DNA from 2 places in the Lysinibacillus sp. FSL K6-1151 genome. Region 1 is predicted to be linked to the other one. Evidence: a T-box and tRNA genes for the amino acid it is inferred to sense, from the RefSeq annotation. Region 1 holds a T-box; the other holds one or more tRNA genes.
What was found. The T-box of region 1 lies ahead of alaS (alanine--tRNA ligase). A T-box ahead of a tRNA ligase gene usually reads a tRNA of that ligase, here a tRNA-Ala.
Positions count from the first base shown of each region.

Region 2: it encodes a tRNA-Ala, which carries the amino acid that the T-box ahead of alaS (alanine--tRNA ligase) is inferred to sense. The anticodon was not compared.

Region 1 is NZ_CP152040.1:3,156,873-3,162,533, forward strand. Features, by position in the region: gene alaS (alanine--tRNA ligase) at 1-2,291, opposite strand, end outside; T-box leader at 2,406-2,623, opposite strand; gene MHI04_RS15245 (magnesium transporter CorA family protein) at 2,691-3,656, opposite strand; M-box (ykoK) riboswitch at 3,904-4,069, opposite strand; gene hpaB (4-hydroxyphenylacetate 3-monooxygenase, oxygenase component) at 4,126-5,559, opposite strand.
Region 2 is NZ_CP152040.1:3,591,111-3,596,771, reverse strand. Features, by position in the region: rRNA gene MHI04_RS17360 (23S ribosomal RNA) at 1-930, shown strand, start outside; rRNA gene rrf (5S ribosomal RNA) at 1,121-1,236, shown strand; tRNA gene MHI04_RS17350 (tRNA-Val) at 1,247-1,322, shown strand; tRNA gene MHI04_RS17345 (tRNA-Thr) at 1,326-1,401, shown strand; tRNA gene MHI04_RS17340 (tRNA-Lys) at 1,409-1,484, shown strand; tRNA gene MHI04_RS17335 (tRNA-Leu) at 1,502-1,586, shown strand; tRNA gene MHI04_RS17330 (tRNA-Gly) at 1,622-1,696, shown strand; tRNA gene MHI04_RS17325 (tRNA-Leu) at 1,702-1,790, shown strand; tRNA gene MHI04_RS17320 (tRNA-Arg) at 1,798-1,874, shown strand; tRNA gene MHI04_RS17315 (tRNA-Pro) at 1,882-1,958, shown strand; tRNA gene MHI04_RS17310 (tRNA-Ala) at 1,975-2,050, shown strand; tRNA gene MHI04_RS17305 (tRNA-Met) at 2,078-2,151, shown strand; tRNA gene MHI04_RS17300 (tRNA-Ile) at 2,159-2,235, shown strand; tRNA gene MHI04_RS17295 (tRNA-Ser) at 2,251-2,343, shown strand; tRNA gene MHI04_RS17290 (tRNA-Met) at 2,397-2,471, shown strand; tRNA gene MHI04_RS17285 (tRNA-Asp) at 2,475-2,550, shown strand; tRNA gene MHI04_RS17280 (tRNA-Phe) at 2,608-2,683, shown strand; tRNA gene MHI04_RS17275 (tRNA-Gly) at 2,689-2,762, shown strand; tRNA gene MHI04_RS17270 (tRNA-Ile) at 2,764-2,837, shown strand; tRNA gene MHI04_RS17265 (tRNA-Asn) at 2,845-2,921, shown strand; tRNA gene MHI04_RS17260 (tRNA-Ser) at 2,931-3,021, shown strand; tRNA gene MHI04_RS17255 (tRNA-Glu) at 3,024-3,095, shown strand; gene MHI04_RS17250 (VOC family protein) at 3,156-3,572, opposite strand; gene nadA (quinolinate synthase NadA) at 3,770-4,873, opposite strand; gene nadC (carboxylating nicotinate-nucleotide diphosphorylase) at 4,860-5,661, opposite strand, start outside.

The DNA.
Region 1 (5,661 bases):
ATTTTTTGGGATAAGGCTTCATTTTCTCGTTGTAACTCTTTATAGTCAGCCTGCAATGCCTGCACTTTTGTCACGATATCTTTAGGGTTTGCTTTTAATAATGCTGCTGCCTCATTTAATAAAGCTTCTTCCTCTTTTACTGCTTCATAGGCAACCTTACCTGTCACAGCTTCAATACGGCGAGTACCTGCACCAATACCACCTTCTGAAACAATTTTGAAGAAGCCAATTTCAGAAGAACGTTTGACATGGATACCACCACATAGCTCAATCGAATAATCTCCGATTGAGACGACACGAACTACATCGCCATATTTTTCACCGAACAATGCCATTGCACCCATCGCTTTCGCTTCGTCAATGCCTTTTTCTTCAATAACGACCTCTATATCATCCCACACTTTCTCATTTACAATACGCTCGATTTGCTGTAATTCTTCTTTTGTAACTTGACCAAAATGAGAGAAGTCAAAACGTAATCGGTCAGGACCTACATATGAACCAGCTTGATTAACATGATCACCTAGCACATCTTTTAATGCACGTTGCATAATATGTGTCGCTGTATGGTTTTTAATAATTAAGTTACGGTCATCACGATTGACCACTGCTTGCACTGCATCTTCTACATGCATTTCACCAGATTCAACTACTACTGTATGAAGCGGTTGACCATTCGGTGCTTTTTGAACATCTTTTACGATAGCCGTAAAACGATCATTTGAAATAGTACCGCTATCAGCAATTTGACCACCCATTTCTGCATAGAATGGTGTCTTCGCTAAAATAACGAATGCTTCTTGTCCTTCAGAAGCAACTTTTGCTACTTGACCATTGACGATCATTGCAGCGATTTCAGTAGAAACCGTTAACGTATCATAGCCAACAAATTCACTTGCAACTGTTAAGTTTGCTAATACTTCATTTTGTACTTGCATAGAATCAACATCTTGACGAGCTGCACGAGCACGTTCCCGCTGTTCTTCCATCGCTGCCTCGAAGCCCTCATGATCAACCTTCATGCCCACTTCTTCTGCATATTCCTCTGTTAATTCGATTGGGAAGCCATACGTATCGTATAAACGGAAGGCATCTGCACCAGGAATATAATCGTGGCCAGCTGTTTTTTGCGATTCCACTACTGCATTAAAGATTGCTAAACCACCGTCCAATGTTTCATGGAAACGAATTTCTTCATTTTTAATGACACGTTGAATAAATTCACATTTCTCCGTTACTTCTGGATAGAAGTCTTCCATGATTTTCCCTACAGTTGGTACCAGTTCAAACATAAATGGCTTCTCAATGCCAATTTGTTTAGCATAACGAACAGCACGGCGTAATAAACGACGCAATACATAACCACGTCCTTCGTTTGAAGGAAGAGCACCATCGCCAATGGCAAAAGCTACTGTACGAATATGGTCTGCAATAACTTTAAACGGTGTATTAATATCCTCTTCTGAGCCGAAAATTTCATTTAAATCTACTTCGCTAGGACGCTTATATTTACGGTTGGCAAATTCCTCGATTTTTTCAATGATTGGCATGAATAAATCTGTATCGAAGTTTGTTGGTACATTTTGAACAACAGATACAATACGCTCTAAGCCCATACCTGTATCAATATTTTGCTTTGGTAGGGGTGTGTATGTACCATCAGGATTATGGTTGAATTGCGAGAACACAAGGTTCCAAATTTCGAGATAACGTTCGTTCTCCCCACCTGGATACATTTCAGGATCATTTTCATCTGAGCCATATTCTACACCACGATCATAAAAAATCTCTGAGTTAGGACCAGATGGACCTTCTCCAATATCCCAGAAGTTTCCTTCTAAACGGATTAAACGCTCTTCAGGAATACCGATTTCTTGATGCCAAACATCATATGCTTCCTGATCTTCAGGGTGAATTGTGATAGATAATAACGCTGGATCAAAGCCCATCCATTTTTTATCCGTTAAAAACTCCCAAGCATAATGGATTGCTTCTTTTTTGAAGTAGTCACCAATGGAGAAGTTTCCTAACATTTCAAAGAATGTATGGTGACGAGCTGTTTTCCCAACGTTCTCAATATCATTGGTACGAATCGATTTTTGTGCATTCGTAATACGTGGATTGTCAGGAATAACACGACCATCAAAATATGGTTTAAGAGTGGCAACACCTGAGTTAATCCATAGTAGTGATGGGTCATTTATTGGCACAAGTGGCGCTGATGGCTCATGATGATGTCCCTTTTCTTTAAAAAATTCCAAATACATACGGCGAATATCTACTGCTTTCATTGGATAAATTCCTCCTATTTTATATTGTAAAATCACGATAAGAATCCTGCGATCTACATGAATTACACTTTGGAGAGTACTATCGAAGAAAATAAAAAAAGCCCTCATCCCCAAAAAAGGGACGAGGACTTGTCATTTGTCTCGCGGTACCACCCTAGTTGTAAGTAAAAAATGCTTACTTACCTCTTTAGCACTTGTAACGTCAGTGAACGGCAGGGATTAGCTGCACTCTGGAGTAGCTTTCGGCATTTGCTGTCGTGAGGATTTTTCCAGCCTAGAAATCCCTTTCTTGTACACGCACAAATACGTACTTTTTCCATCATCGTTTTTACTTTTTCTAACGAAATTATAAAAAAAATCTATTGTGCTGTCAATTAGTACTACTATGACTAATGCTATCTAAGCAATCATTTTTTTAAAATATACCCACATACCCCAAGTAAAGAGCACTAGAAAAGCACTGATTGCAATCGTTGCAATAGGTGAATCCTGATAAGGTAACGGCACATTCATACCAAAAAAGCTAGTGATCACAGATAATGGTAACATTATTGTAGAAATAACTGTTAGTAAATTCAGCTTTTCAATGGATTTACCACTATTAATTGAAAAATATGTGTCGAGCGTACTGTTAACTAAATCGCGGTATGTCTCTGTAGAGTCAACAATACGTTCTAGATGGTCATTTAAATCTTTATAGAATGGGATATTTTCTTCCTGTATCTCAAATTTCCACTGACCATTGATTGTTGAAAAAATTCTTCTTTGCGGCATGATGGCCTGGCGAATTAAAATAATGGCCCGCTTTAGTGCAAGAAATTCCTCAGTCACTACTTTAGGTTGATACTCATAAATTTCTTCTTCTAGTTCATCTATGCGAGTTCGAATTCGCTCTAATACTGGAAAATATTCATCTGTAATGCCATCTATAATAGTATGCAATAAAAAATCAGTACCCTTTTCCATATATTCGGAACGATTAACACAAACATTTTCCATGTGACCTAGCCATTGCAATTTCCGTTTGTGTACAGTGACAACATAGTTTGGACCCATAAAAATATTGAGCTCAACGGTTGTAATTTCATTATTACTTTTTTCATTATAAATGGGTGCATGGAAAACAAAAAATTTATAATCGCCATAATTGTCCATTTTCGGACGGGAGCCTTCATGTAAGCAATCTTCAACTGCTAATGGATGAAAGCCAAATACATCTGCTATATTATTCAATTCATTATAACTATACGCATATAAATCTACCCATAATAAATCTTCATTATGAATAGGTAGTTGTAAATCCTTCATGTTGAAATCATGTTGGACTGTCTTGTTGCTGCTATTAAAATAGTGGATTTTAATCATTGCACTTCACCTCATGTTTTGTTATTGAGGGAAACAAAAGGTCATCCTTTATCGCCTTTTGTCTGCGTTGGTGATCCGAAATGGATGCCTTTTATTTGTTTCCGTTTGCCTAGAATGATACTTATTCGGTTCAGGACTACTATCCATTTCTCATCACCTTCCTTTCATAACAAAAACACGCCTTCTACGAATGAAGGCGTGTTGAATACACATATCAAAAAAGAGCAATAAAAAATCGTTGCATGCGTGTTACCTTCAAACGTTGAGTTTTAGCACTATGCGGCATAGGAATATGTCCAGCTACGTTAAAAAACACCTTATTTCGATGATTTCTGTTGACCCATTGGCGTCTCTCGACATTTTTGGGTAGTAGCGTATCTCCAGCATAGGAGCCTCACCTAACGAAGGGATGTTATTCTTTTATTCCTATAAATCATAGCCGATTGAATTCAAACTGTCAAACTGTAAATCATTCATTTTTCAAAAAGTCTTCTACTCTTTGCACGAATTGGTCCCGTTTATACGATTGATAGAGCAGGCTAGATAAACGCACTGGATCACCAAAGAAAAAGCGTTCATACAGTGTTTGCCTTGTGCCAAAACTACTCATTGTTAAATCCCAAGCTAAACGAAATTTTTTCACTCGCTCTTCGCCTTTATCTTGGAATGATTGCAAATAGTGATCAAGATCTCCTTCATCTGCTGCAAATGCTTTGGCACTTGGTATGGACATTAAGCCGCTTGCCCCAAGTTGTTGGATGATTTCCGTAAAAGTCGGATATACTCTCGGGAAAATTTGAATGGCTACTTGCAAAGTTGAGAGGTCTGGTCGAAGAAAGCCGAACATATCTCGCTGTGCATCTATTTCTGATTTTACGAGCATTGCCTTCATCGTTTCTAGTGTCACAATTACATCCACTACTTTTTGTTGTACATGTTGATAATCACCGATATTAATGGTGTCCACAATCGACTGCACAACACCTAATACAAATTCAGTCTTCGCAATTTGCCGAGAAAGTACTTGATGTAAACTGTATGCTTGGAAGCCACTAACATTCATAAATTGATTGGCAACATCTACATTTTCGTAATAAAAAACCCGTTCCCAAGGGACAACTACATCATCAAAAACAACAATCGCATCCATTTCTTCAAAACGAGAGCTTAATGGATAATCAAATGAGGAATCTCCACCTACAAAAGATTGGCGACATAAAAACTTTAAGCCCTTTGTATTACTCGGTATCGAAAAGCCGAAACCTTTTCCTTCATCATAACCATTTGTTGATAAAACGAGCAGTTCATCCGTTATGCCGCCCTGTGTTGCTAGTAATCTCGCCCCTTTAATGATTAAACCTTCACTCGTCTTGTCAATAATTTTGGCAGCAATCGTCACTTCTTCATCCTCATAGTAATAGCGCTTACGGTTTACCTGTGGTTCGATAAAGGTATGGGTCATAGTAATATCATTCTCACGAGCATACTCATAAAACTTCAGTAAATGCTCTGGAAAACAATTTGGCTTATCTTTTAAAAAGTCTGACGCTGAAGCTAAGGCCATTAAGGTCGTATTCATATAATCTGGGCTTCTCCCCATAAAACCATGGGAAGATAATGCCCATTCCCTTGCCGCATGGCGCCTTTTCACAAGATCTTCTGGCGTCATTACTTGAAGAAAAGACATGCCAACTCTCTGCTTGCTAGTTGGCGATTCATAGGTCATTTTTTCAAGAAGAGCCCCTTGATGTTGTAAGTCAAAAAGTTTTGCTTGACTCTGCATAATTCCCTTAAATGCAGGATGTTCTGACACCTTTCCTGTCACGACTTCCCCATCAATCGAAATATACGTTTTTAAAGCATCTATACGTTCAATATACTGTTGCCCTGTCATTATTGGCATGCTGTCACCCCTATACATTCCCTATGTTTTTGTACTCACATAGTATATGAAATGTCCAAATATTAGGTGACGATGGGCTAAATAGAAAAGCCCGACTAGACA
Region 2 (5,661 bases), 430 kb from region 1:
AAGGCGTAACGATCTGGGCACTGTCTCAACGAGAGACTCGGTGAAATTATAGTACCTGTGAAGATGCAGGTTACCCGCGACAGGACGGAAAGACCCCGTGGAGCTTTACTGTAGCCTGATATTGAATTTTGGTACAACTTGTACAGGATAGGTAGGAGCCAGAGATCTCGGAGCGCCAGCTTCGAAGGAGGCGTCGGTGGGATACTACCCTGGTTGTATTGAAATTCTAACCCATGCCCCTTAGCGGGGCAGGAGACAGTGTCAGGCGGACAGTTTGACTGGGGCGGTCGCCTCCTAAAAGGTAACGGAGGCGCCCAAAGGTTCCCTCAGAATGGTTGGAAATCATTCGTAGAGTGTAAAGGCACAAGGGAGCTTGACTGCGAGACCTACAAGTCGAGCAGGGTCGAAAGACGGGCTTAGTGATCCGGTGGTTCCGCATGGAAGGGCCATCGCTCAACGGATAAAAGCTACCCCGGGGATAACAGGCTTATCTCCCCCAAGAGTCCACATCGACGGGGAGGTTTGGCACCTCGATGTCGGCTCATCGCATCCTGGGGCTGTAGTCGGTCCCAAGGGTTGGGCTGTTCGCCCATTAAAGCGGTACGCGAGCTGGGTTCAGAACGTCGTGAGACAGTTCGGTCCCTATCCGTCGTGGGCGTAGGAAATTTGAGAGGAGCTGTCCTTAGTACGAGAGGACCGGGATGGACACACCGCTGGTGTACCAGTTGTCTTGCCAAAGGCATCGCTGGGTAGCTATGTGTGGACGGGATAAGTGCTGAAAGCATCTAAGCATGAAGCCCCCCTCAAGATGAGATTTCCCATTACGCAAGTAAGTAAGATCCCTCAAAGACGATGAGGTAGATAGGTTCGAGGTGGAAGTGTGGTGACACATGGAGCTGACGAATACTAATCGATCGAGGACTTAACCAAAATGTTTGAACCATTCAATGAACCGTTTATCCAGTTTTGAAAGAACAAAACTTTCAATAAAAAAAGAGCTTCAAGACACAAGTAGAACAAGGAAGCAAACGAGTGATTGAAGGAGCGTACTTCTGTACGTGACTGATTGAACGAGAGCAGCTGACGCAGTAATACGCCGTGTATTGAAGGTCGACCATAGTCTAGTGATGATGGCAAAGAGGTCACACCCGTTCCCATACCGAACACGGAAGTTAAGCTCTTTAGCGCCGATGGTAGTTGGGGGCTTCCCCCTGTGAGAGTAGGACGTCGCTAGGCATAATACCCAGGAGGATTAGCTCAGCTGGGAGAGCATCTGCCTTACAAGCAGAGGGTCGGCGGTTCGAGCCCGTCATCCTCCACCATATGCCGGTTTAGCTCAGCAGGTAGAGCAACTGACTTGTAATCAGTAGGTCGTGGGTTCGATTCCTATAGCCGGCACCATTTTTTAGAGCCATTAGCTCAGTTGGTAGAGCATCTGACTTTTAATCAGAGGGTCGAAGGTTCGAGTCCTTCATGGCTCACCATTTTTAAATAATAATAAGCGGGTGTGGCGGAATTGGCAGACGCACTAGACTTAGGATCTAGCGCCGCAAGGCGTGGGGGTTCGACTCCCTTCACCCGCACCATTATTTCATTGCCAGATAAAAAAACTTATGCACATGCGGAAGTAGTTCAGTGGTAGAACACCACCTTGCCAAGGTGGGGGTCGCGAGTTCGAACCTCGTCTTCCGCTCCAAATGTGCCGGGGTGGCGGAACTGGCAGACGCACAGGACTTAAAATCCTGCGGTAGGTGACTACCGTACCGGTTCGATTCCGGTCCTCGGCACCATTTTAATGCGCCCGTAGCTCAATTGGATAGAGCGTCTGACTACGGATCAGAAGGTTATGGGTTCGACTCCTGTCGGGCGCGCCAAAAAGAACGGGAAGTAGCTCAGCTTGGTAGAGCACTTGGTTTGGGACCAAGGGGTCGCAGGTTCGAATCCTGTCTTCCCGACCATTTCCAAAGAAATTATGGGGCCTTAGCTCAGCTGGGAGAGCGCCTGCCTTGCACGCAGGAGGTCAGCGGTTCGATCCCGCTAGGCTCCACCATAATAAATTAACCAGTATAAAGATCCTGGCGGCGTAGCTCAGCTGGCTAGAGCGTACGGTTCATACCCGTAAGGTCGGGGGTTCGATCCCCTCTGCCGCCATCTTAAAGGACCTTTAGCTCAGTTGGTTAGAGCAGACGGCTCATAACCGTCCGGTCGCAGGTTCGAGTCCTGCAAGGTCCACCATTTATATATTGCAACGGAGGTATACCCAAGTCTGGCTGAAGGGATCGGTCTTGAAAACCGACAGGCGGGTAACACCGCGCGGGGGTTCGAATCCCTCTACCTCCTCCAGTTTTAAATCTTTATAAATGGTGCTTTAAAAACTCGAAACCGTATAAAATTATCGCGGGGTGGAGCAGTGGTAGCTCGTCGGGCTCATAACCCGAAGGTCGTTGGTTCAAATCCGGCCCCCGCAACCAAATGGTCCCGTGGTGTAGCGGTTAACATGCCTGCCTGTCACGCAGGAGATCGCCGGTTCGATCCCGGTCGGGACCGCCATTATTTTCATAAGAAGATATGAAAAGCAAAAGAAAATAAGCTTAGCATGGACGAAATGGGTCAGTAGCTCAGTTGGTAGAGCATTAGATTGAAGCTCTAAGTGTCGGCGGTTCGATTCCGTCCTGACCCACCATTTATGCGGGTGTAGTTTAATGGTAAAACCTCAGCCTTCCAAGCTGATGTCGTGGGTTCGATTCCCATCACCCGCTCCAAGGGCCTATAGCTCAGCTGGTTAGAGCGCACGCCTGATAAGCGTGAGGTCGATGGTTCGAGTCCATTTAGGCCCATCATTATTCCGAAGTAGCTCAGTTGGTAGTAGCACCTGACTGTTAATCAGGTTGTCGCAGGTTCGAGTCCTGCCTTCGGAGCCATTTTTATGTGGGGAAGTACTCAAGAGGCTGAAGAGGCGCCCCTGCTAAGGGTGTAGGTCGGGTAACCGGCGCGAGGGTTCAAATCCCTCCTTCTCCGCCATTGGCCCGTTGGTCAAGTGGTTAAGACACCGCCCTTTCACGGCGGTAACACGGGTTCGAATCCCGTACGGGTCATACTAAAAAACAGTAGATGCACACGCATCTACTGTTTTTTCATATTCATAGATATAAATATTACTCTTGATTCAATGCATTTTCATCCATATAAACTACTTCCCAGATATGCCCATCTACATCCTGAAATCCCCAGCCATACATAAACCCATGATCTTGGGGTTCATTATAAGATTTACCACCGGAGGCCAGTGCCTTATTTACTAATTGATCTACTTGCTCTCGATTTTCAGCAGATAGACATAAAATTGCTTCTGCAGACGTAGTAGTATTTGTAATTTCCTTCTTACTAAACCCTTTGAATCGTTCTTCCACCATCATTAATACGAAGATATTTTCACTAATAATCATTGAGGCTGTAGTCTCATCGCTAAATTGTTGATTGAACTCAAAACCTAGTTCCTTAAAGAAGTTGATGGATTTGTTTAGATCTTTCACTGGTAAATTGATAAAAATATTTTTCGATTGAAAAGCCATTTATTTTCACCTCCAAATCGACAGTAGCATAGAGCATAAAGCCATGTCAATTTCAGCAATAGATGGATATTCTTTGATTGGATCGATGATGATGCATTTGAAAATGGCAGTTGTTTAAGCTATTCAAAATAGATGTTATATGAACATAAAAAGCAGAGACGTTTTTTTACACCATCTCTGCTTTTAAAGCAACCTAATTATCCTCGTGCTAGCATTCTTTCGAGAGAGCTAAGTGCTTCAGCTGTAGTATATTCATCTACTTGGATACGGTTATGTGGTTGCCCCTGCTCAATACTTTCTAAGCTCCACAACAGATGGGGAAGGTCAATGCGATTCATTGTTAAGCAAGGACAAAAATTTTCATTTAAAGAGATAATATGTTTATCTGGATGCTGCTTCATTATGCGATTGACAAGATTCATTTCTGTTCCAATAGCCCATGCCGATCCGCTTGGTGCACGATTGATTGTCTCAATGATGTATTTTGTGGAACCTGCATCATCAGCAGCTGCTACAACTTCACGACTGCATTCAGGGTGAACAATAATTTGCATAGTTGGATGTTCTTTGCGAACGACCTCCGTATGGTGAACCGTAAATCCTTCATGTACAGAGCAATGACCTTTCCATAGAATAACCTGAATGTTCTCAAGCGGCTCATTTGTTTCAAGTATATTCTTATGGGGATTCCAAACAGCCATATTTTTAAGTGGAATACCTAAATCATAGGCAGTATTTCTTCCTAAATGTTGGTCAGGTAAAAAGAAAATACGCTGTTTTTGTGTAAATGCCCATTGAACAAGCTCCTTAGCATTCGATGAAGTGACACAGGCACCACCATGTCTTCCCGTAAAGGCTTTAATGGCAGCAGTTGAATTGACATAAGTTAGCGGGATAATTGTATCACCAAAGAGTTGCTGAAGAATCGGCCATGCTTGTTCTGTTTGATAAATATCAGCCATATCAGCCATTGAACAACCTGCACGCATATCTGGTAAATAGACATGTTGCTGTTTCGTTGTCAGCATATCAGCAGTTTCAGCCATAAAATGCACACCGCAAAATACAATATGCTCAGCTTCTTTGTTTGCGGCAGATAATTGAGCTAACTGTAGGGAATCACCAGTCGCATCTGCAAATTGAATGACTTCATCTTTTTGATAATGATGTCCTGGTATAAATAGTTTAGATCCTAATTTTTGCTTTATTGATAAAATACGAGATTCCATTTCCTTTACGGATAATGCCCGGTAATGCTCTGGAAGTAGTGTCGTTTGTTGTAATAAACTAGTTATGGACAAGGGAATGATCTCCTTTCATTTGAACGAGTGCACTAATGTCAAAGGCTTTAACGGAATGCGTTAATGAACCAAGTGAAATAAACTGAACACCTGATTGTGCATAGGCCTTTAAATTTTCAAGTGTGATGCCTCCTGATGCCTCTGTCACAATAGAAGAAGGGACAGTGGGAAGCCATGCTCGTATTTCTTCTGGACTACGGTTATCAAACATAATAATATCTGCTCCAGCAATGATGGCTTCTTCTAGCTGGTCCTCTGTTTCAATTTCCACTTCGATTTTTACAGTATGACCGACTTTTGCTCTAGCAGCCTGAACAGCTTTTGTAATGCTACCAGCAAAGGCAATGTGGTTATCCTTTAGCATGATGGCATCATACAGGCCATTACGATGATTAAAGCCACCACCGATTCTAACAGCATATTTATCCAACATACGCAATCCAGGCATGGTTTTACGCGTATCACATATTTTCGCATGCGTACCAGCTGTTTCTCGAACGGCATGATGGGTCGCTGTCGCAATAGCGGACATACGCTGAATAAGATTTAATATAACGCGCTCACCTATTAATAATTTTTGTAAGGGTCCCTTTACCACAGCAAGCACATCACCGGTCTTTACTGTCTCTCCATCTTTTTTTAGAAGTTGGATTTTTATTGATCGATCGAGTAAGTGAAAGCCATACTCAATAATGAGCGCCCCGCAGAAAACCCCATTTTCTTTAGCATAAAAAGAAAATGATCCCTGCTGTTCAGCTGAAAAGATATATTCACTCGATAAATCCCCA